2 regions of the Bacillus sp. N12A5 genome follow, and region 2 is predicted to be linked to the other one. Evidence: predicted binding sites of a transcription regulator. Region 2 holds the regulator's gene; the other holds the start of a gene.

Region 1 (12,129 bases), on a different contig from region 2:
GATTTTTTGAAACCGGGAACTTTTTCACTGATGATCTAGCGTATACAATGGTAAGATAAAACCTATTGGCTAAACCTCATATAATGAACTGTGCCATTCTTATGAAAGGAGTTAAACATGAGAAGATTTATACTAAATGTCATATTAGTCTTAGCCATTGTCTTATTTCTGAGATATGTTCATTACTCATTAGAACCTGAACCATCTAATCAGCCAGATACATATTCAAATTTCAGCAGCTTGGCAGAAAATGAGAGCCCAGCCGATTATGATATTTCCTATAATGAGAAAAAAGGAAGCAAAGTGTTAATTATGTCTCCGCACGGCGGAAGAATTGAAGGCGGAGTAAGCGAGCTTGTGCGGTATTTCAATAATGAATACTCTACATACCTGTTTGAAGGGCTGAAGTCACACGATAACCAAACGCTGCACATTACAAGCACCAACTTTGATGAGCCATTAGCTGAAAAAAAGATCAAAGAGCATCAATATGTGGTGGCTTTCCACGGATATAAAGGGGAGAACAAGAATACACTTGTTGGTGGCACAGATCGAAAGCGGGCGAAAATGATCGTAAAAGCCCTCAAGAGAAGGGGGTTTTCCGCTGAGCTAGCGTCATCTAAAAGCGGTCTTGCTGGATTGAACGCCGAAAACATTAACAACCAAGGGGAAACGGGGCTGAGTATCCAGCTGGAAATCAGCCGCGAGCAGAGAGAAGCATTTTTCGATGATTTTTATTATAAGAATAGAAAATATACAAAGAACAGTGAATTTTATGCTTATGTCCGTGCGATCAAAAGTGTCCTTGAAAAAGAGTATTCGTAACAAGCAGATCAGAAGACAAAAGAAGCAAAGATCAGTAGACTGAAATAAGGTCAAAAAAGGAGGGAAAACATACGATGGCGGATCATCATTTTTACTTAAAAGCGAACTGGCCGGGTAACCGCAATGACGTCGGTACGATTGAAAGCGGAAACCTCATCACATCTATTTCGATTCCTAAAGAAATGGACGGACCGGGAGAGGGGACCAACCCAGATGAAATGCTTCTCGGAGCGGCAGCGACTTGTTATATTATTACACTGGCTGCGATGATGGAAAGAAGCGGGCTGGAAAAAGAAGACTTGCAGATGGAGTCAGAAGGTATTGTCGACGTCACAAAAGGAGTCTTTACATACAAAAAGATCATTCACCGTCCTTACGTCGTGCTCAAACGTGATGCTTCACAAGAAGACGTTACATTGGCGCACAAGCTTTGTGAAAAGGCGGAGTCGTCATGCATGATTTCACGCGCAGTTCAAGGAAATGTCGAGCTGCACCTTGAAGCTTCTGTAAAGAGGGCTGGTGAATAAAAAAACAGACGGTCACTCACAGGCCGTCTGTTTTTTTTCTTTAGCAGGAGCTTTCGACTGATTTAATACGACGACGCCTGCGATGACAAGTGTAAGGCCGAATACTCCTTTTAAACTGATGGTTTCGCCAAAAAACAAAAACCCGACAATGGCTGTGAGCGCTGTTCCAACGCCTGACCATGTCGCATACGCGCTTGATAAGTCAACGGTCTTCAGAGAAAAACTTAGAAAGGTAAAAGCCGATAGAAACCCGGCAATAACCCCGATAATGGGCCAGGCTTGTGTAAATCCCTCTGAAAGCTTCAGCATCGTGCTGCCGAACACCTCGAATACAATGGCAAGACCTAAATAAAGAAATCCTTTCATCATCCTCACTCCTTATTGCCAGTTAAGTAATACAACCCCTGAAATTAATAAAAGGATTCCGATCAGTCCTTTCACGTTCAGTTCTTCCTTGAACCATTTCACTCCGATCACTGACGTCAGCACCGTGCCCACACCGCTCCACGTCGCATATGAGAGGCTTAGGGGGATATGGTTTAAGGTGAGCGACAGCATATAAAAAGCGAGGGAATAGCCAATCACGACCAAGGCGCTTGGCTTCCACTTTTTGAAGCCGTCAGACACTTTCAGCATGGCCGCTCCTAACGATTCCGAGCATATGGCAATCGTGAGGAATATGTATCCTGTCAACATCGTAAATTCTCCTCACTTCAATATCGTTTTAGATCATAAAAATCTCAGCTAGAAAAATATTAGTGTATGCCTAAGTATGAGTCAAGAGATTCATTTTCAGTGACAGAAAAAAGACCCCTTTTTTAAGGGATCTGTTGTGTTTAATAGTAATAAGGGAATGGAGGATACGGATAAAAGGGATATCCGCCATAAAAATAAGGATTAAATAAAGCGCTTCCTACAAGCCCGCCGACAAGGCCGCCGAAAAAAGGTCCCCCGTAAAATCCGAATGGACGCCCAAATCCAAACCCGTAGCCAAATCCAGGTCTTCCAAACGGTCTCCCAAACCCAAAGGGTCTTCCAATTATCCTTGTATCTTCAGCAGTGAAATGTTCTACCTCGTTCATTTTTTCTTTCCCCCTGTAATAAATTGTAGATGATGCAGTGTATTCAGCCTACCCAGATTTGATTGGGCGTCTGATGAAAAAGAAGGGATGTGAGCACATTGGGCCTGTATCCGTCTGACTGGTCAAAAGCGCCGCCTCACGCTCATGCATACCACGTCAAAACGACAAGAGAACAGGGACATTATCACCTCATTGAAGGATTTACTCAGCCGGCTAATGGATCTAATACCGATCAGCATACACACTACTTTACTGGGATTACGTCTTTTGAAAACGGTCATTTCCATCGGTATTACGGAATCTCGGGCCCTGCGATACCCCTGGCAGACGGCACGCATTATCATGAAATCGAAGAAACGACGTATCTGGCCTATAATGAGCCGATTGAGATCCGGTACGGAGGCGTTGTGTACGACCCGAGAGATGACGGAAGAAAAACGCACCGCCATGCCCTGAAAGGAAAGACGAGAGAAATCGTCGGCAATGAGCCGCTCGGCTGGTAGCGGGATGTTTACCGGGGCAAAAAAAGGGCAAAATGGATAGGTGGTTGTACATGATGAATGCTATAATGGGAGGAGATTTATAAAAGAGAGTGATACATATTGAATAATACGAAGCAGCCCGTTGTCATTTTAGTCGGACCGACGGCAGTGGGGAAAACCAATTTAAGTATTCAGTTAGCTAAGTCCTTACACGCAGAAATTATCAGCGGAGATTCGATGCAGGTTTATAAAGGGATGGATATTGGAACAGCTAAAATCGCCGAACAGGAGATGGAGGGAGTGCCTCATCATTTGATTGACATTTTAGATCCCCAAGATTCCTTCTCCACCGCCGATTACCAAGGCTTAGTGAGAAACAAAATCAGCGAGATTGCAAATAGAGGAAAGCTCCCGATGATTGTCGGCGGCACAGGGCTTTATATACAATCTGTGCTGTACGATTATACATTTACGGAAGAAGCGAACGATCCCGCGTTTCGACAGAGCATGCAGATGGCTGCGGAGCGGGAAGGCGCTGACTTTCTTCATGCCAAACTTGCTGAGGCAGATCCTGAGGCAGCAGCCGCTATTCATCCAAATAATACTAGAAGAGTCATTCGTGCCCTGGAGATTTTACATACGTCCGGAAAAACGATGTCTCAGCATTTGAAGGAGCAAAAACGAGAGCTCCTGTACAATGCAGTGATAATCGGGCTGACAATGGATCGAGACACGCTTTACGCTAGAATTAATCAGCGGGTTGATATGATGATGGAGGCAGGTCTTCTTCCGGAAGTGAAGCGCCTCTACGACATGAACGTGAGAGACTGTCAATCGATACAGGCGATAGGCTACAAAGAGCTTTATGCATACTTTGACGGTTTTGTGACACTTTCAGATGCCGTCGATCAACTCAAGCAGAACTCAAGGCGGTATGCTAAACGCCAGCTGACGTGGTTTCGCAACAAAATGCAGGTTTCCTGGTTCGATATGACACCGCCTGTTGATATGGAGCTGAAAAAAAAGGAAATTTTCACACATATAGCAGGAAAACTCGAACTTTAATCGAAACTGTATGATATAGAGAATCAAGGAGGACGAAACATGAAACCGATTAATATTCAGGATCAGTTTTTGAATCAAATCCGGAAAGAAAATACGTATGTCACTGTTTTTTTGCTGAATGGCTTTCAATTGCGGGGCCAGGTCAAAGGCTTTGATAACTTTACCGTATTGCTGGAATCGGAAGGTAAGCAGCAGCTTATATATAAACATGCGATCTCAACGTTTGCGCCGCAAAAAAACGTCCAGCTTGAACTCGAATAGATCATAAAAAGACCGTGCCTCGGCACGGTCTTTTTTTATGAGATCAACATATGCCTTAAATATATATATCGTGTAAAAATCTGTATCAGGGGGTGGTGGGTCTTGTTTGAAAGTGAAGCAGAACTGAGACGAATCAGGATAGCGCTTGTGTGGATAGCCGTATTTTTGCTGTTTGGGGCGTGCGGGAACCATGAAACCATCATTGAAACAGACAGCGGCAATTCTGAGGATGTAACGCCTCAGCCAAGTTCGTTTCCGCTCGAACATAATCATTTTGGGGTTATGGAGGACGGCTATATTAAAATTTATGAGTATAATGAGTCCAGCAATGAGGTAAAGCTGAAGAAAGAATACGACACGGATGATGAGCTTGAATAAAATTCACAAGCATCCGAATTTACAAAGCGGATGCTACCCGCTAAACTAAATACAGACACAGATCAAACAGAGGGTGAAAAAATGAAGCATAAAGTGATCGTGAATCATTGGGAAGAAATTTGCGAAGATGATTCTTGCTATGAATATGGAACAAGCATCATTGTGAACGGAAAAGAATTAATCAGGGAAGCGTCAATTATCAGCGCTTTAAAGGCGGTTTTAGAAGAGATCGGTGCGGATGTTGAAATAGAAGAAACAGTAGAGAGCGAAAAATGCTGTGATAGCTTAAGAAAAAAAAATCTAGACTACTAAGCAGTTTTTTTTCATGTTATGATATACATCGGCTTAAAAACGACACCCCGAGTAGGACGAGAGATCACTCTCGTTCTGCTCTCTTTTTTGGGCCCTAATGGGTCTGCCCATCTGCCTGATTTGATCAAAATATGAATTTTTCATAAAAACAAATCTATATATTGTGTTTTCGCTAGAGGGTAGTATACTATATATAGTGTTAGTGATGAGAGATTCATATTTTTTGATAGGTCGTGATAAAACGTGGTACAAATCATATTTGATTCAAAAACAGGGAATGTTCAGCGGTTTGTGAATAAAACAGGCTTTCAGCAGATACGCAAGGTGGACGAAATTGACCACATGGACACTCCGTTTGTTTTGGTCACCTACACGACAAACTTCGGCCAGGTACCGGCATCAACACAATCATTTCTCGAAAAATACGCCCATCTTTTATTAGGAGTCGCTGCGAGCGGCAATAAAGTATGGGGCGATAACTTTGCAAAAAGCGCCGATACCATTTCAAGACAATATCAGGTGCCGATCTTGCACAAATTTGAACTCAGCGGCACATCTAAAGACGTTGAATTGTTTACTCAGGAGGTAGAAAGAGTTGTCACAAAATCAAGTGCCAAAATGGATCCAGTTAAATAACGAAATCATGATCCAAAAAGATGGAAAATTCCAGTTTGATAAGGATAAAGAGGCTGTACATAGCTATTTTGTAGACTATATCAATCAAAACACAGTTTTCTTTCACGACTTAAAAGAGAAGCTGGATTATTTGATTAAAAACCAATACTACGAAGAGGAATTCTTAAGCCTTTATTCTTTTGAAGACATTAAAGCAGTGTTTAAGACAGCTTACGCTAAGAAGTTTCGTTTTCCTTCCTTCATGAGTGCGTTTAAATTCTATAATGACTATGCTTTGAAAACGAATGACAAGAAAAAAATCCTCGAGCGATATGAGGACCGGATCTCAATTGTCGCGCTGTTCTTCGCAAACGGCGACACTGAGAAAGCAAAAGAATATGTGAATCTGATGATCAATCAGGAATATCAGCCGAGCACACCGACATTTTTGAACGCGGGCAGAAAACGCCGCGGTGAGCTGGTGAGCTGCTTCTTGCTCGAAGTCAATGATTCATTAAACGATATTTCAAGAGCGATTGATATTTCCATGCAGCTTTCTAAACTGGGCGGCGGGGTTTCTCTCAACCTGTCCAAGCTTCGCGCGAAAGGTGAGGCCATTAAAGATGTTGAAAATGCCACAAAAGGCGTTGTAGGCGTCATGAAGCTTCTAGATAATGCGTTCCGTTACGCTGACCAAATGGGACAAAGACAAGGATCTGGCGCGGCGTACTTAAACATTTTCCACCGCGATATCAATGATTTTCTCGATACGAAGAAGATTTCTGCCGATGAAGATGTGCGCGTCAAAACGCTATCTATCGGTGTTGTCATTCCGGACAAGTTCGTTGAGCTTGCACGTGAAGACAAAGCGGCTTACGTATTTTATCCGCACACGATTTATAAAGAGTACGGCCAGCACATGGATGAAATGGACATGAACGAAATGTACGACAAATTTGTCGACAACCCTCGGGTGAAAAAGGAAAAAATCAACCCGCGGAAATTGCTTGAAAAACTGGCGATGCTTCGTTCTGAATCAGGCTATCCATACATCATGTTCCAAGATAACGTGAATAAAGTGCATGCGAATAACCATATTTCCAAGGTGAAATTTTCTAACCTTTGCTCTGAAGTGCTGCAGGCATCTCAGGTTTCTTCATACACAGACTATGATGAAGAAGATGAAATCGGTTTGGATATTTCCTGCAACCTGGGTTCGCTTAACATTCTCAACGTCATGGAACACAAATCAATCGAAAAGACAGTTAAGCTTGCGACAGACTCCTTAACACACGTGTCTGAAACGACTGATATCCGCAATGCGCCTGCTGTAAGACGGGCAAACAAAGCGATGAAATCAATCGGCCTCGGCGCTATGAACCTTCACGGCTACCTCGCGCAAAACGGTATTGCGTATGAAAGTCCGGAAGCGCGTGACTTTGCAAACACGTTCTTTATGATGGTGAACTTCTACTCCATCCAGCGTTCTGCGGAAATCGCAAAAGAGAAGGGCGAAACGTTTGATCAGTATGAAGGATCGACCTATGCAACAGGTGAATACTTTGACAAGTACGTTTCAACTGATTTCTCACCGAAATACGAAAAAATCGCCAACCTGTTTGAAGGCATGCACATCCCGACGACAGAGGACTGGAAGCAGCTAAAAGCATTTGTGGCTGAACACGGCATGTATCACAGCTACAGATTATGCATTGCGCCGACAGGCTCGATCTCATACGTTCAGTCAAGCACGGCGTCCGTCATGCCGATCATGGAACGGATTGAAGAAAGAACATACGGCAACTCAAAAACGTACTACCCAATGCCTGGGCTTGCATCTAATAACTGGTTCTTCTATAAAGAAGCTTACGATATGGACATGTTCAAGGTTGTAGATATGATCGCGACTATCCAGCAGCACATTGATCAGGGAATCAGCTTCACATTGTTCTTAAAAGACACAATGACGACTCGTGATTTAAACCGAATCGATCTGTATGCACATCACAGAGGAATTAAAACCATTTACTATGCAAGAACGAAAGATACTGGGCAAGACAGCTGCCTTTCTTGTGTTGTTTGATTAAAGGAGAGTTTATAGTGACGAAAATTTATGACGCAGCAAACTGGTCAAAGCATGAAGACGATTTTACCCAAATGTTCTATAACCAAAACGTGAAGCAGTTCTGGCTTCCGGAAGAGATTGCTCTAAACGGCGATCTCCTCACATGGAAGTATCTCGGAAAAAACGAGCAGGACACTTATATGAAGGTATTGGCCGGACTTACTCTTCTTGATACAGAGCAGGGGAATACGGGGATGCCGATCGTGGCTGAACACGTAGACGGCCATCAGCGGAAAGCGGTGCTGAACTTTATGGCAATGATGGAGAACGCTGTCCATGCAAAGTCATACTCTAATATTTTCATGACCCTGGCACCGACTGAAACGATTAATGAAGTATTCGAATGGGTTAAACAAAACAAATATTTGCAGAAAAAAGCGCAAATCATCGTCGGACTTTACAAAGCTATTCAAAAAGATGACGAGATCTCACTGTTCAAGGCGATGGTTGCTTCCGTTTATCTTGAAAGCTTCCTCTTCTACAGCGGTTTCTATTATCCGTTATATTTCTACGGACAAGGAAAACTGATGCAAAGCGGTGAAATCATCAACCTGATCCTTCGTGATGAAGCAATTCACGGCGTCTATGTGGGCCTCCTTGCTCAGGAAATCTATAATAAGCAGACAGAAGAGAAGAAAGCGGAGCTCCGCGAATTTGCGATCGACCTTCTGAATGAGTTATATGAAAATGAGCTTGAGTATACAGAGGACCTGTACGATCAAGTCGGACTCTCACACGATGTAAAGAAATTCATCCGCTATAATGCCAATAAAGCGCTGATGAACCTAGGATTTGATCCATACTTTGAAGAAGAAGATATTAATCCGATCGTTTTAAACGGTTTAAATACAAAAACAAAATCACATGACTTCTTCTCTATGAAGGGGAACGGTTATAAAAAAGCGACAGTTGAGCCGCTCAAAGATGATGACTTTTATTTTGAAGATGAAAAAGAGCAGATATAATATCTGCTCTTTTCGGCTTGAAAGGTTCAAATGAGGAGGACGAGGAGGACGCAGTAATCATGGGAAAAATGGACGAAATGATTTTGGTCGCCCCGCGCGACAACGTGTTTAAGAACGAAAGCTTAACCTTCCAGGGCGTAAACAGTGAAGATAGCAGAGTGGCAGAAATCATGGCCCAGATCGAAGCAGCCTATCGTGAAATGAGAAGGGGAGATGCAGAGGAAGATCCGCGTTTCAAGCAGCCAATTCCTTATGTCGTCATTAAGCGCGAAGATGAAGTTTTTCTTTACGAGCGGCTGGCTGGCGGCGGAGAATCACGTCTGCACAATAAGCTTTCTCTCGGCTTTGGAGGCCATATGAATGCTATTGATGGAGCAGCCTCATTCGCTGAAGTCTTAAAGCTGAACACGGACCGTGAGCTTGAGGAAGAACTGCAAATAAATGAAAAAGATAAACAGGCGATTGTCACACTTGGATTGATCAATGATGATGAAAACAGTGTCGGCAAGGTGCATATTGGAATTCTTTCTGCGCTTCAGTTGAAGCCTGGCGCTCAAGTGGAAGTGAAGGAGAAAGAACAAATTGCAGGAAAATGGATGAAAGTCTCTGAATTAAAACAGGACGATATCTATAACCGTCTGGAAACATGGTCAAAGTTTGTTGTTGATATTCTTAAATAAAAAAACCCGGTTTCTCATGATGGAGGAGCCGGGTTTTTTATGAGGCGCTTGTCCGCGTCTCGATTAAGACTCTAGAATGACAATAGCGTCAAAGCCGGCATTCTCCGCTCTGGCAGCAAGAGCGTCTGCATTGTCTTTGGATGTAAATGCGCCGATCTGTACTTTGTATAAGCCATCCTTTAAGATGACAATGGTGTCAAAACCTTTAGCTTCGGCGCTGCTTGCAAGTGAGTCCGCATTCGCTTTGACTTTAAATGCGCCGATTTGAACCTTATATAACCCTGAACTGGACGTTTTTTTTAGGTTGAAGGCTTGCTCCAGCCCGTTTGCATGGCCTCTCGCTAAGCTTTGAATAAAGCTGCTTGTTTTAAGCTTATTTGCATCAGCGACGGTATCAATGAATCCGTTCTCGGTCAATAGGGCAGGCATTGCCGACTCCCTTAGGACGTGGAAGTTTGCTGTTTTTTTACCGCGGTCGGCAAAGTCGACAGCTTGTATCACTTTAGAGTGAATCGCTGTTTGATAAGTCGTTGTCGGTGCCCCCACGCCCGGGTATATATAGCTTTCAAAACCTGTGCCGCCCCCGGAATTAATGTGAATGGATAAAAAGTAACCTGCTCCCCAGTTATTTGCAGCATTTGTCCGGTCACTTAAGCTGACATATTGGTCGCTTGTCCGGCTTAGCAGTAAAGAAACCCCTTCATACTCATTTGTCAATATCGTACGTAACGCTAAAGCGATTTGCAGGGTTAACGTTTTTTCTTGAAGGCCATTTCCTGTTGCGCCTGGATCAGACCCGCCATGGCCAGGATCAATAAAAATCTTAACCATTCTTCATCACCTCATTACAGGATATGAAAAAACACGGCTTCTGCTTGTACGATTATCATCCGTCTGAAAAATGAGGAAATAACCTTTACATATGCGGAAATTATTTCTCGGGAAAGCGCACAATTCAACATGAAGTGACAGCAGATCCCATTGGATTAAAAAATATGAATATGTCATTTATTTTGGGTATTGCGGATTCGGGGTATCTTGTACTGATTCTGTCTGGTTTTAGGCTTGTGTTTCGAGGAGCAAGCATTTCATTAAAGCGACGAATCATTATCAGTAGAAGAAAAAGTTGGTCTCTTAGATCTACACCGAATCAACTAATCGATTCGTATTCTGGCCCCGGGTTGGGTGTTGAAACTGAAAGTGGCACGCCTTACGAACAAAGAACACGGCTTAGGCGGTATTTTCCGCTGCGGGCTTTTTTTGAGCGAAGTGTCCAGCAAGGTGATAGAAAGAATATTTCATATCGTTGCTTCTGATATAAAGTAAGAGGTGGATATATCAAAGAAATATTACCATATTCAATGCTAATGTTCTAAACAAATTGTTAAAAATAAAATCTCTTGGTTTGTCCATCCCATGTCCGTGAATACAATAAGAAATAAAGTATTTCTCGGGAAAGCGCAAGATTCCTGACCGTTCCCGAAAAAAGCAATTGTTTCGACACATGATAGGCGTTTGTCACAAAAGGCATCCGCTTGAATATCATATAGAGAGAACAGAGAGGTGAAAATGTTGGAGCGTGCTGTGACTTATAAAAACAACGGACAGATCAACATTATTCTGAACGGGCAGAAGCAAGTGCTGACAAATGCTGAGGCAGAAGCGGAGTATCAGGCCGCTTTGCAAAAAAACGAAGCGAAGCACAGCATTTTGAAGGAAATAGAAAAAGAGATGAGTGCACTGGTTGGAATGGAGGAAATGAAGCGTAACATCAAGGAAATATACGCTTGGATTTTTGTGAACCAAAAACGCGCGGAGCAAGGTTTAAAGGTGGGGAAGCAAGCGCTGCACATGATGTTTAAAGGAAATCCGGGAACAGGAAAAACGACGGTTGCACGGCTGATCGGCAAGCTGTTCTTTGAAATGAATGTCCTGTCAAAAGGCCACCTCATAGAAGCGGAGCGGGCTGATCTGGTCGGGGAATATATCGGCCACACCGCCCAAAAGACGAGAGATTTAATCAAAAAGTCATTAGGCGGCATTTTGTTTATAGACGAAGCCTACTCGCTGGCAAGAGGCGGCGAAAAAGACTTTGGGAAAGAAGCTATCGATACACTTGTAAAGCATATGGAAGACAAACAGCATGAATTTATTTTAATTCTCGCCGGATATTCGCGGGAAATGGATCATTTTCTCTCATTAAATCCCGGTCTCCAATCAAGATTTCCCATCTCCATAGACTTTCCGGATTATTCTGTGACCCAGCTCATGGAGATTGCCAAACGAATGATCGCTGAAAGAGAATACCAGCTCAGTCAAGAAGCGGAATGGAAATTAAAAGATTACTTAATGACAGTGAAAAGTACGACAAGTCCCATTAAGTTCAGCAATGGCCGTTTTGTCAGGAATGTGATCGAAAAATCGATCAGAGCGCAAGCCATGAGGCTTTTAATGGGCGACCAATACTTAAAAAGCGACTTGATGACCATTAAAAGTCAAGATCTTTCCATTAAAGAAGAAGCATCCGGCTCTGCATAGACCTCTCAAAAACTGAGAGGTCTGTTTTTTGCTGTATTTCTTGCTGTTCAAAGCAATCGATTTGTGGTATACACATGCAGGGTTTGGTATGATAATACTACTGCCCAATATGCAAAAGAAAGGAACATCCATTTGAACGAACAAGAAACGATTCAGGAAAAAGCTATTTTAGTCGGATGTCAGCTGCCGCATATCACGGATGAGCATTTTGAAAATTCTATGGAAGAGCTTGCCTCTCTGACAAAAACAGCAGACGGAAAAGTATTGACCAGCG
Region 2 (12,129 bases):
GTGAAGAAATATGTTCCCTCAATTAATGACAGCATATGCTCGTCTTCTTTGCATTCTAAAAAAAATTTGACCAGAATCGGCTCCATAAAACGCTGAATAGAGAAAGCCGGCTTCGCCTTTTCAATCCCGATTTTTCGTATGCCTTCACGGACAATGATATTGTTCCGATCGTCCGAATGCTGAATGAGATGTAAAAAAGCAGCTGCATCATGGTCATCTTCAAAGATTATTTCAAGCATGTTTGTCCCCCCTTACGGCATCTGTTACAAGTATATGGGGGATGTTTTTAAAATAGACGTAAAGGTCACTGGCAAATCTTAATTTGATTCTTGGAACAAGTTTTGCATTTTCTTTCTGAAGATGAACGGCAGTGAGATAAACACGATATACAAAGCGAGCACCATAAAGAAAGCGGGCAGATTGCCAGCCAAAAAGCTCGCACCCAGCACATTAAGCGCAATCGTCCCAGGAATGATTCCCGCGGCCGTCGCCGCAAAATACGGGAGCGCTTTGACATTGGAAAGGCCTGCCGCATAGCTGACAAAATCAAAATTGATCGGCAGGATTCTTAAAAGAAAGATATAAAAAAATCCGCTATCCTCCATCTGCTTCTGGATGGCTTCCAGCTTTTCGTAATGACTGTTCTTTTTTCCCGCAAACAATCCGGCCGCAAAAAACGATACAGCTGAAGCGCACATCGAACCGAATAAAGTGTAAAGTGTGCCGAGAAGCGGACCGAACGCAAGTCCGCCCGCTATAGAAATAACAGATACCGGAAATAAAACAAGAGGCCTGACGATGGATATCCCGATAAACATAAGCGGCGCAAAGACCCCAAATGACAATATCCATACCCTGATTTCTTTCGGCGATACATTCAAATACGTTTTATTTCCCCAATAGAGTAAACCAGCACCTGCAAGCACTGCCAGCCATTTAACAGCCGTTTTTCGTTTCATACCCTCAGTTCCTTCCCCTTTGAACCGCAGCAATTATGGATGTCGGCGGTTTTCTCCGTCAAGGCGGATCGGAGCAGCCAGATATAATATCCGCTCCATTAATCTTGCCGCTTTTACTTCTTCTTTTTCTCCCCTCTGCGAATACGTAAAATGATGCTTCAGCTCGTCAGGTGAGAAATTAGAAGAAAAGAACGTTGGCAGCTGCTGGGACATTCTGTGCTGAAGCACCGTTCCGATGACTTCATCCCTTACCCAGCTTGTCATTGATTCTGCTCCGATGTCATCAAGCATCAATACGGGTGTTGTTTTTACCATGTTAAGCTTCTCTTCCAATGTCTGGTCTTGCAGCGAATTCTTAAGCTCTCTCACAAATTCGGGCACATAGACGATCATGGAGGAATACTCTTTTTCCGCCAGCTCATTGGCAATCGCAGCGAGCATAAACGTTTTTCCTACCCCGAACTTCCCGTATAAATACAGTCCTTTCCCTTTTCCCGTCTCATTATAGCTTTTCAGAAAATCTGTAACATGCTGGAACATCGCAAGCCTGCTCGGGTCACTGATATCGACCTGCTGGAACGTCGCTCCGAGGAGATCCTTCTGGATATACATGCTTTTCATAAGAGACTTTTGTTTTTTCTGCTGGTCGAGCTTCCGTTTGACCGGACATTCATAATACTCGATATCAATAGCACGTCCATTGACAACAAGCTTCGGATGGTAGCCCTCCAATAAATTGTTGCAATCTTCATCATCTGAACAGTAGGAGCAATTCTTGCTTTGCCCGATATATTCATAAAGCTTATTTAAGCTCTTTTCGATCATTTTTTGGTCAATCACTTCTTCGTTTTCCTTCAAAAAGGCCTGAACATCTTGATCTTTCATCACTTTAGCCTTCATTTGCTCAAGACGTTTTTGGAAATCCGGCCTGCCGGTTACGCCCTGCAGGGAACGGCCGATTGGTTCCATCTATTCCTTCACCCCGCATCTCTGTCTTTAATAGGCAGAGTATTTTTTCAGTTTTTGCATTTCTTCCATCATCTTTTTCTTCTGTTCTTCCAAATCCTGCGGATGCAGCTTCTGCTGTCCGGTCTCTGAACCTGACGCAGTTTCTTTTTCTTTCTTCATCCAATCAGGCAGTTTTTCTTCACGTATCACTTTTTGGTTTCGCTTCGAAGACTGATTTGCTTTTCCTTCAGCCCATTCAAGGTACTGGCGGTTTTCCTCTATCGCAAGCTTCATCGCTTCTCTGACTGTTTTTACCTTTTTGCGTGCCCAATGCGAGGCGATTTTTTGGATATAGTTTTTCGACAGCTTCATGTCGGTTTTCAGCATGACATAATAAATTAACACATTTGTGACGCCTGGCTCGAGCTTTTGTTCAAACATAATTTCTTCTATGATTTTCAGATCAGCTTTTGACGGCTCTGTTCCGTCGGCAATGTCCTGCAGCAGCTTCTTCGGAGAAATTGCCTCAAGCAATGCGATCAGCTTCCCGTCCAGTGAATCCTCTTCGGCCGGTTTTTCGCCTTCACGCAAATGGATCGGCTGTGTTTTTTCCACTAAGTCAGGCAGCTGTCCGTTTCTCTCGATTTGATACCAGTCGCTTGCCGCTTTTCTTAAAGCCTCCGTCGTAATCACGTCACGCTCATCAATGGCGCTCATGACGACATTTTGCATCTGCAAAGGGTCTATGCCGTACAGATAAGATAGCTTTTTGATTGTCTCCCGCACCTGCTGGGTCATCGCTTTTCTCGGAATCATCGTCTCAGATAGCCCCGCTAAAAACAAATCAAAATCAAATACATCCTCCGTTATGGTGTAAGACGGAGCTTGTCCGACAGAAGTATATTCTGTGCCCGGCTCAAGTCTCACCGTTTCCTCCATATGAGGTGTGAGCTTCCATTCACTCGGCTGGAGTGATTCAAACGCATGATTAAACGGCCGCGTGATGTCCTTCGCATCTTCTGAAATAGCCGGGTGCGTGAAGAATTGTTTTAATTGCTGATATTTTGTTTTCCCGACTCTATTGTACAGGAAAACATTCAGCATTCCGTCTTCAAAAAACTCGTTTGGCCTAAGCGGCGGAAGAAGTTCATATATAAAGAGGCGCTCCTGCCGCTCGGATTCTTTCATATATACCTTCAGCAATCCGATGCCCTCGAGCTTTCCCTGTTCCTGATGGATCGTTTTTAAGTTGGACTGCGTCATTCCCATCAGCTGTCGATGTGTAGACTCCCCGCCCCACAGGCGGTTTTGTTCAAGCTCTCCCCACAATGTCATATAAAGAGAGAATGCAACAGGGCCGATTAAGGGCTGATACAGTTGTGTGATAATTTGTCTGTCAATATCCTGCAGCATTGATCTGCTTTTGACCACATACGGATCTACAGGCAGTACATCTTTCCAATAGTCAGCCATACATTCTCAAACCTTCCGAATTTGTTTCTACCTTTCATTTTACACCGTTTCTTATATCTATCAAATGCCAATTTTGCACATGAGAAAAGAGCTAGAAGAATCCTCTTAGCTCTTTTAACGCTCTTTCTTTATTAAATCTTTTAATTCATCAATAAAGACATTTATATCTTTAAACTGCCGATAGACGGACGCGAACCGCACATACGCGACTTCATCAATCTTAGCCAGCCGGTCCATGACCATTTCTCCGACAAGCTCGCTTTTCACCTCAGAGCAGCCTTGATTGCGAAGTTCTTTTTCAATATCAAAGCACATGTCTTCAAGCGTTTTGAGTGAAACAGGTCTTTTTTCACATGCTTTTATGAGGCCGCGCAGCATTTTTTCTCTGCTGAATTCCTCACGCACGCCCTCTTTTTTCACGACGATCAGCGGGGTTTCCTCCACTTTCTCAAAGGTTGTAAACCGGTAGTGGCAGGATTCGCACTCGCGTCTTCGGCGAATGGATTTTCCGTCATCCACAGGCCGTGAATCAAGGACTCGCGTTCCGTTATGCTGGCATGAAGGACATTTCAATAAAATCAGCTCCCAACTATTTCGTTCCCTGCAATGTATTTTCGGCAGCCTCCGCCTTTTCAAAATAAATGTGACAGCCATCTGTCGGGAGAGCCGTTGTGTAAGCTGTATCTACAGCATCAGGTGGTTTGTGAAAATCTCTTTCTTATTTTACAAAAAAAATGAAAAAAGAAAAAGCTGACCGCCCTTGTTTGTTTATAAAAATAAAAGGAGCATAAGCTAAAAAGCGCATAATGGCTTTTTAGCTACAGCTCCCTTTGTGTTCGTGTTTACATTATAGTACTTTCGCTTGCGCCTGCTTAATTTGCACAGGCCCCATTCCTCTCGGTATTTCAATGTTTTCTCTTGTATCAGCATGCAATGCCTCTGCGATGTAATCAGCAGCAACATTAGGATCTAAGTCTCCACAAGTATAAACATCAATGCTCGCATATCCGTGCTCAGGAAAACTGTGAATCGTTAAGTGTGATTCAGAAATAATCACAACTCCGCTTACGCCTTGCGGTGCAAATTTGTGAAATGCAACCTCTCGCACCTCAGCACCTGATTTTAGAGCAGCATTTACAAACGTTTTTTCAATAAAATCCATGTCATTCAGCTTATCAAAATCGCATCCCCATAGCTCGGAGATAACGTGACGCCCCATTGTTTCCATAGTCATGGACCCCCCTTAACAAGAATTAAAAAGTGAAATTCCAACAACTGGGTCGGCCATTTACCACGGGGGAAAGTTAGTCCGGAGAGGTCCTAACCCTTTAAGTAATTCCGAAACAGTCTCAAGCAAGAAGTTCACGAAAAATAGTATACTGTGTTTAAGTCTAATTTGCAAGGTGCGTTTTTTCAGAAATATGCTGTTAAGGGTTTTTTCTTTAAAATGTGTCCATGACTTTATTTTATACAGCAGACGGATGTTTCATTCGTGCCGCTACATGGCGGATCAGATCAACCACTCTGCACGAGTAGCCCCATTCGTTGTCATACCATGCAAGCACCTTGACTTTCCTGTCTTCCATTACCATTGTCGTAAGCCCGTCAATGACCGCTGAGTGAGGATTCGTATTGTAATCAGTTGAAACGAGCGGTTCATCTGAATAATCAAGCACACCATACATCGACGTTTTGGCCGCCTGCTTAAATGCCTCGTTTACCTCTTCAGCCGTTACGTCAGTTTTCAGATCGACAACAAGATCAACTAGTGAGACGTTTGGTACAGGGACACGCAAGGCGAGGCCGTGAAGCTTTCCTTTCAGATGCGGCAGCACGAGCGAAAGCGCCTTTGCTGCCCCGGTTGTCGTCGGAATGATCGATTCGCCGCATGCCCGCGCCCGCCGCAAATCTTTGTGCGGATTATCAATATTTTTTTGGTCATTCGTATACGCGTGGACTGTTGTCATCAGGCCGCTCTCAATGCCAAATTCTTCATCAAGCACTTTTACGACAGGTGCAAGACAGTTTGTCGTGCATGATGCATTTGAAATGATGACATGGCGGTCAGCGTCGAATTGATCCTCATTTACGCCCATCACAATGGTAACGTCTTCATTTTTTCCCGGAGCAGTCAGAATGACCTTTTTCGCACCCGCTTCTATATGGCCCATCGCTTTATCTTTTGAATTAAATTTCCCTGTTGCTTCAACGACAATGTCAATATCATATTCTCCCCAAGGAAGCTGTTTTGGATCACGGCTGTTTAACAAAAGCACTTTCTTTCCATTTACGATCAGGCTGTCTTCACTAACCACAACCTCTTTTTCGTACCTGCCGTGAATTGTGTCATACTTTATTAAATGAGCCAGCGTTTCTGCGGAATAGCTGGCGTTAATGGCCACTAGTTGAATTTGATCGTCTAACATTGCTTTTCTAAAAACCATTCTTCCGATTCTTCCAAACCCGTTTATCGCTACTTTTACCTTCATGTTGGACACCCCTTATCAATTATGCCATCCTAATTTGTTACTATCTAAAATTAGTATAACACATTAAAACGAATTCGCCAGTACATATTGATAAAAATCAACGATTACAACACTAATTTATGATGCATCATAGGCTTTCTTGCACACAATATCAGGCGTAAGATCCAAAAAAGCAGCCAGCGCTCCGCACTGACTGCTCTTTTTATGATTCCTGTTTTAGCTTATCATTGAGCACACTTTCTTCTAACACAGAAAATGTATCTCCGTACACTCTGTTTATATGATTCGCTCCCCAAGCACACAGCATGTCTAAAATCCCTTCTAAGCTGCGGCCATATTCGCTGAGCTCGTATTCCACTTTAGGGGGAACCTGGTTATACACGATCCGGTTTATGACACCGTCCGCTTCCAGCTCACGCAGCTGCTGGGTCAGCATTTTTTGCGTAATGTTAGGCATCAGGCGCTTTAATTCATTCGTGCGTTTTTTTCCGTGCGTCAGATGGCATAAAATGACGCATTTCCATTTCCCGCCGATGACTTCAAGGGTCGCTTCAACAGAGATATTATATTTTTTCTTCTCCATACTGTTCATTCTCCTTACAGGCACCAAAAAGTGACTATAGCACTTTAAAGTACGTACTTTTCTTTCTTGACGATATCTTTCATAATCACATTTGCCGGCTGATTTGAATCTGCTCTTTTTTATTTATATAGCTTACTCGGCAGAATTTCAATCATACAACACATGACACAAAGGAGGATTATAATGACTTCAGCCAATAAAAGCAGCATTCCTGCATTACTGGCGTTGGCCGTAAGTGCTTTCGCCATAGGGACAACCGAATTTATCAGCGTCGGCCTTTTGCCGTTAATTGCAAATGACCTGGACATTCCTGTCACAACAGCGGGATTGACCGTTTCCCTATATGCGCTTGGCGTTACATTCGGCGCCCCTATTTTAACTTCATTGACTTCAAGCATGTCACGAAAGACGCTATTGCTTTGGATCATGTTCATTTTTATTGCGGGGAATACGATGGCCGCTACGGCCTCGAGCATCGGGATTTTATTAGCAGCACGTGTGATATCAGCTTTTTCACACGGAGTGTTTATGTCGATCGGTTCAACGATCGCAGCAGATATTGTCCCGGAGGATAAAAGGGCCAGCGCGATTTCGATTATGTTTACGGGCCTCACTGTGGCAACTGTAACCGGAGTTCCTTTCGGCACGTTTATCGGCCAGCAGTTCGGCTGGCGTTTTGCCTTTATGGTCATTATCGCCGTCGGAATCATTGCTTTCATTACAAATGGCATTCTTGTTCCGTCCAAATTACGAAAAGGGACAAAAACAACAATGCGGGATCAATTGAAGCTTGTGACAAACGGCCGGTTATTGCTTTTATTTTTCATTACAGCGCTTGGATACGGAGGAACATTCGTTGTATTCACGTATCTGTCTCCCCTGCTTCAGGAAGTAACAGGCTTTAAAGCCGGAACTGTAGCAGTGATCCTGCTCGGGTACGGAATCGCCATTGCAATCGGCAATATGATCGGCGGAAAGCTGTCAAACCGAAATCCGATTGCCGCTTTATTTTATATGTTTATTGTACAGGCACTCGTTCTGTTTGTACTCACATTTACGGCTCCATACCAAACAGCAGGCCTCATTACCATTCTCTGTATGGGATTGCTGGCCTTTATGAATGTGCCTGGCCTTCAGGTGTATGTCGTTATGCTGGCTGAGCGTTTTGTCCCGAGTGCAGTTGACGTCGCATCCGCGATGAATATCGCTGCCTTTAATGCCGGGATTGCGCTTGGCTCATACCTTGGCGGTGTGATCACCGATTCAATCGGATTGATTCATACCGCTTGGATAGGCGGATTAATGGTAGTCGGTGCAATTATTTTAACAGGCTGGAGCCGTTTGATGGAAAAACGGGATTTGCAGGAAGCCTGACAATTTTAAAGGAGGAAATCAACATGACAACACATTTACAAGCAACAGCAACACTTCATAACGGAGTAAAAATGCCATGGTTCGGGCTCGGCGTATTCCAAGTGGAAGAAGGATCTGAACTGGTAAACGCAGTTAAAACTGCCATTGTTCACGGATACCGCAGTATTGATACTGCCGCTATCTACGGAAATGAAGCTGGAGTCGGAGAAGGACTTCAGCAAGGTATTGACGAAGCAGGCATCTCAAGAGAGGACCTATTTATTACATCAAAAGTGTGGAATGCAGATTTAGGATACGAGGAAACACTCGCCGCTTTTGAAACAAGCCTGTCAAAACTTGGTTTGGACTATTTAGATTTATACCTCATCCACTGGCCTGTAGAGGGAAAATACAAAGAAGCATGGAGAGCGCTTGAAACACTTTATAAAGAAGGCCGTGTCAAAGCGATCGGCGTGAGCAACTTCCAAATCCATCATCTTGAAGATTTGATGACGGCTGCCGAAATCAAGCCTATGATCAACCAAGTAGAATTCCATCCGCGACTTACACAAAAAGAGCTGATGGCATACTGCCAAAAACAGGGCATCCAGATGGAAGCCTGGTCGCCTTTAATGCAGGGGCAGCTGCTGAATCATCCTGTGCTGGCAGACATTGCTCAAACATATAACAAATCTGTCGCACAAATCATTTTGCGCTGGGATCTGCAGCATGGCATCATTACGATTCCTAAATCAACGAAGGAACACCGCATTAAAGAAAATGCAAGCGTATTTGACTTTGAATTAACACAGGACGACATGAACCGAATTGATGCGCTGAATGAAAACCTGCGCGTCGGTCCTGATCCGGACAACTTTGATTTTTAATGAAAAAAACACCGTTCATTTTGAACGGTGTTTTTTGTATTATGCCCAGCAGGCGATAATTTCATCCAGCTGGCGTTTGGTCACTTCAAGCGTGCCGCTGTTATCGATGACTTGATCTGCTCTTGCTGTTTTTTCCTCTAAGGGCATTTGAGCAAGGATACGGCTGACCGCTTCTTCTTCCGTCAGCTGATTGCGCTTCATCAGACGTTCCAGCTGAAGCTCTTTTGTCACACTGACCACAATAATTTTATCAACCAATGATTCCAATTTACTTTCGAACAATAGCGGGATATCCAATACAACAAATACCTCCCGATTTGCAATGGCTTTATCACGGCGCTTGAGCATTTCCTGCCTGACTGCGGGATGAACAATTGCATTTAAAGCAAGACGCTTTTGTTCATTTGTAAATACCAGCGCTCCAAGCTTTTTTCGATCTATATCGCCATTTGAGAGCAGTATGTCTTCACCAAATTCGTCAATGATTTGCCGGTAGGCCGGCATCCCTTTTTCTACCGCTTGTTTTGCAATGATATCTGCATCTATAACTGTTATCCCTTTTTCAATCAGCATATTGGCTACCGTGCTTTTGCCGCTAGCTATTCCTCCCGTTAAACCAATGACTAAGGTCAAGAGATCCACTCCTTTTTACAATTTCCAGAGCCCAATCGTGATCAGCAGAAGCCCCGGCAAAAACGCCATTTTATCAATCCATTTCCACTTAGACAGAAAATGGCCGGCGTTGATTCCGATTGATACAAACAGCGAGCTCATGAAGGCAACGGCAATGCTCATCACAATCGGTGAAAAACCGAGAATGGCTGCCCCGATACCTGCTCCGAATGCGTCAATCGATAAGGCAAATCCCAATAAGACCGCCTCAATTCCATTGATCACACCCGATTTGTCGATATCCGCACTCATAGGCTTTCTCAAAATATGAATCACAATCCCTAATGACCGAACCTCTAAATTAAGCAGCGTTTTTTCATGCAATAGGTATTCTTTATCTTTTGCCGGTTTGAAGAATTGATACAGAACCCACGCACCGATTCCAACCAATATCAAACCGCCAAGCTTCTCCGTCACATATACAGGAAAAAACTTTGTGAGAAAGCTTCCGATCAGCATGGAGATAAACATGACAGCACCGGAACAGCAGGCGATAACCAAAATCGCTTTAAACGGTATTTTCATTTTTCTCAATCCGTACGTAAATCCGACTGAAAAACTGTCCAAGCTGACAGCCAACGCCAGCAGCAGTATAGAAACCATTTGCATATCCGTTTCTTCCTTTCTGTTGGTGCTCTTGTATCAGATGTGAAATGCCCGGGATTCATCACAATCATATATATGGGAAAGTGAAAAATCCGTGTTTCGAAAATGGCATCCTCAATTCCAGAGTTACTGATATATGCACCAACAGCTTGGACGATGAAGCATTATGCTGCTATTTTTTCTGGCACTTCGCACAAAAATGCGTGCCCCTGCCTCCGACGACAATTTTTGAAATCATCGTTCCGCAATTTTTGCACGGCTCGTCTTTTTTTCCGTACACAAAATGCTGCAGCTGGAACATTCCGATTTCCCCTTGGGAGTTGATATATGAACGGACTGTGCTTCCGCCCGCATCAATCGCCTCCTGCAGGGTGTTTTTGATTTCAGCGTGAAGGGTTTTGATTGTTTTATCTGATAATTGATTGGCTTTTGTCTCGGGATGGACACCCGCTCTGAAAAGAGCCTCATCCACATAAATGTTCCCTAGTCCAACTACCGTTTTTTGATCCAGTAGAGCAGTTTTGACAGCGCGGTTTGTTTTCGCAAGCCGTTCTTTTAAATACGCACTTGTAAATTCTTCTGCATCCGGCTCCGGCCCTAACTGAGAAAGCGGGAGCTCGCCCGCTTCTTCTCCCGGTTTAAATAAGTGCATAGTTCCAAATTTCCTCACATCCCTGTAACGGAGCTGTGTTCCATCCGTCATCGTGAATATGACATGCACGTGTTTATCGTCAGGCTCCTCCGCTTGATGAAGACCGTATTTTCCTTCCATTCGAAGGTGAGAAACCATAACATAATGATCTAAATGAAACAGCAAAAACTTTCCCCGTCTTCCGATGGACTGTATCGTTTCTCCTGCTAGAATTCGCGCAAATTCCTCCGGTTCGGCAGGCCGTTTGATGATATTCGGCCATCTGATCTCTACCGATTTGATTGTTTTTCCCTTTACAAGCCCGGTCAGAGTGCGCCGGACTGTTTCAACCTCTGGTAATTCCGGCACATCCATCACTTCCTATCTCTGTTTATTTCGCATCGTACCAAGATGGGCCTGACGCAAAGTCCACCTTTAACGGTACATCCAATGCAAGCGCATGCTCCATCACTTCAGGAACAAGCTTTTCAAGGATTTCAATTTCTTCCTTTGGCGCTTCAAAAATCAATTCATCATGAACTTGAAGCAGCAGTCTTGCCTTCAATTGCTTTTCTTTCAGCTTGGCAGCCATATCTATCATGGCTTTCTTTATAATATCAGCGGCGCTTCCTTGAATCGGTGTATTCATTGCCGTCCGCTCCGCAAAACTGCGGATATTAAAGTTTCGGCTCGTCAGCTCAGGAATATAGCGTCGGCGATGCATAAGTGTTGTTACGTAGCCTTTTTGCTTCGCGTCCTGAACCGACTCTTCCATGTACGCTTTTACGCCTTGAAAACTTTCCAAATAGCGGTCGATGAATGCTCCGGCTTCCTTTCGGGTAATGCCGAGGTTCTGTGACAGCCCGTAATCACTGATGCCGTAGACGATGCCAAAGTTGACCGCTTTTGCCTGGCGCCTCATCGCAGATGTCACTTCCTCTTCAGCAACATGGAACACATCCATTGCCGTTTTCGTATGAATATCCATATCATTTGTAAAAGCTTCGATAAGATTTTGATCCTTAGAAATATGGGCAAGCACCCGAAGCTCGATTTGTGAATAATCTGCTGCAAAAATGATCCAGTCTTTTTCAGACGGCACAAAAGCTTGGCGGATTTTGCGCCCTTCCTCAAGCCTGATTGGAATGTTTTGCAGATTCGGATCAGTCGAGCTGAGGCGCCCTGTTTGGGTTAAAGCCTGGTTAAAGCGCGTGTGCACCTTATGCGAATCCGGTCTCGTCACCTTTAAAAGCCCTTCAATATATGTCGATTGAAGCTTGCCGATTTGTCTGTACTGCAAAATATAGTCAACAATATCATGCTTGTCAGCCAGCTTTTCAAGCACATCGGCAGACGTGGAATAGCCTGTTTTTGTTTTTTTCACGACAGGCAACCCGAGCTTTTCAAACAAGATGACACCGAGCTGTTTAGGCGAATTGATATTAAACGGCTCTCCCGCAATCTCATGGATTTTTTCTTCATATTCCTTCAGCTTCGCGCCCAGTTCTTCACCCATGCGTTTTAAACG

What was found. Region 2 encodes NrdR, which represses ribonucleotide reductase genes. Its sites were predicted from a motif close to AACACNATATATNGTGTT; they were not measured.
Region 1: a site for NrdR is predicted at 5,116-5,133, ahead of nrdI (class Ib ribonucleoside-diphosphate reductase assembly flavoprotein NrdI). Genes of this name have one in related genera too.

Annotation. Positions count from the first base shown of each region.
Region 1 covers NZ_JALAMR010000003.1:189,916-202,044, reverse strand. Annotated here, with positions in the region: gene MOC09_RS04255 (poly-gamma-glutamate hydrolase family protein) at 118-825, shown strand; gene MOC09_RS04250 (OsmC family protein) at 900-1,352, shown strand; gene ebrB (multidrug efflux SMR transporter subunit EbrB) at 1,365-1,718, opposite strand; gene ebrA (multidrug efflux SMR transporter subunit EbrA) at 1,731-2,048, opposite strand; gene MOC09_RS04235 (hypothetical protein) at 2,189-2,434, opposite strand; gene MOC09_RS04230 (YmaF family protein) at 2,524-2,937, shown strand; gene miaA (tRNA (adenosine(37)-N6)-dimethylallyltransferase MiaA) at 3,037-3,981, shown strand; gene hfq (RNA chaperone Hfq) at 4,021-4,242, shown strand; gene MOC09_RS04215 (YmzC family protein) at 4,345-4,620, shown strand; gene MOC09_RS04210 (hypothetical protein) at 4,702-4,932, shown strand; gene nrdI (class Ib ribonucleoside-diphosphate reductase assembly flavoprotein NrdI) at 5,176-5,568, shown strand; gene nrdE (class 1b ribonucleoside-diphosphate reductase subunit alpha) at 5,528-7,630, shown strand; gene nrdF (class 1b ribonucleoside-diphosphate reductase subunit beta) at 7,648-8,637, shown strand; gene MOC09_RS04190 (hypothetical protein) at 8,697-9,317, shown strand; gene cwlC (sporulation-specific N-acetylmuramoyl-L-alanine amidase) at 9,381-10,148, opposite strand; gene spoVK (stage V sporulation protein K) at 10,887-11,855, shown strand; gene hflX (GTPase HflX) at 11,988-12,129, shown strand, end outside.
Region 2 covers NZ_JALAMR010000008.1:178,182-190,310, reverse strand. Annotated here, with positions in the region: gene ytxC (putative sporulation protein YtxC) at 1-239, opposite strand, end outside; gene MOC09_RS10315 (TVP38/TMEM64 family protein) at 318-959, opposite strand; gene dnaI (primosomal protein DnaI) at 993-1,928, opposite strand; gene dnaB (replication initiation membrane attachment protein DnaB) at 1,956-3,380, opposite strand; gene nrdR (transcriptional regulator NrdR) at 3,495-3,953, opposite strand; gene speD (adenosylmethionine decarboxylase) at 4,228-4,608, opposite strand; gene MOC09_RS10290 (glyceraldehyde-3-phosphate dehydrogenase) at 4,847-5,869, opposite strand; gene MOC09_RS10285 (winged helix-turn-helix transcriptional regulator) at 6,072-6,452, opposite strand; gene MOC09_RS10280 (MFS transporter) at 6,636-7,826, shown strand; gene ytbE (aldo/keto reductase YtbE) at 7,850-8,692, shown strand; gene coaE (dephospho-CoA kinase) at 8,732-9,325, opposite strand; partial or broken gene ytaF (sporulation membrane protein YtaF) at 9,341-9,991, opposite strand; gene mutM (DNA-formamidopyrimidine glycosylase) at 10,143-10,970, opposite strand; gene polA (DNA polymerase I) at 10,993-12,129, opposite strand, start outside.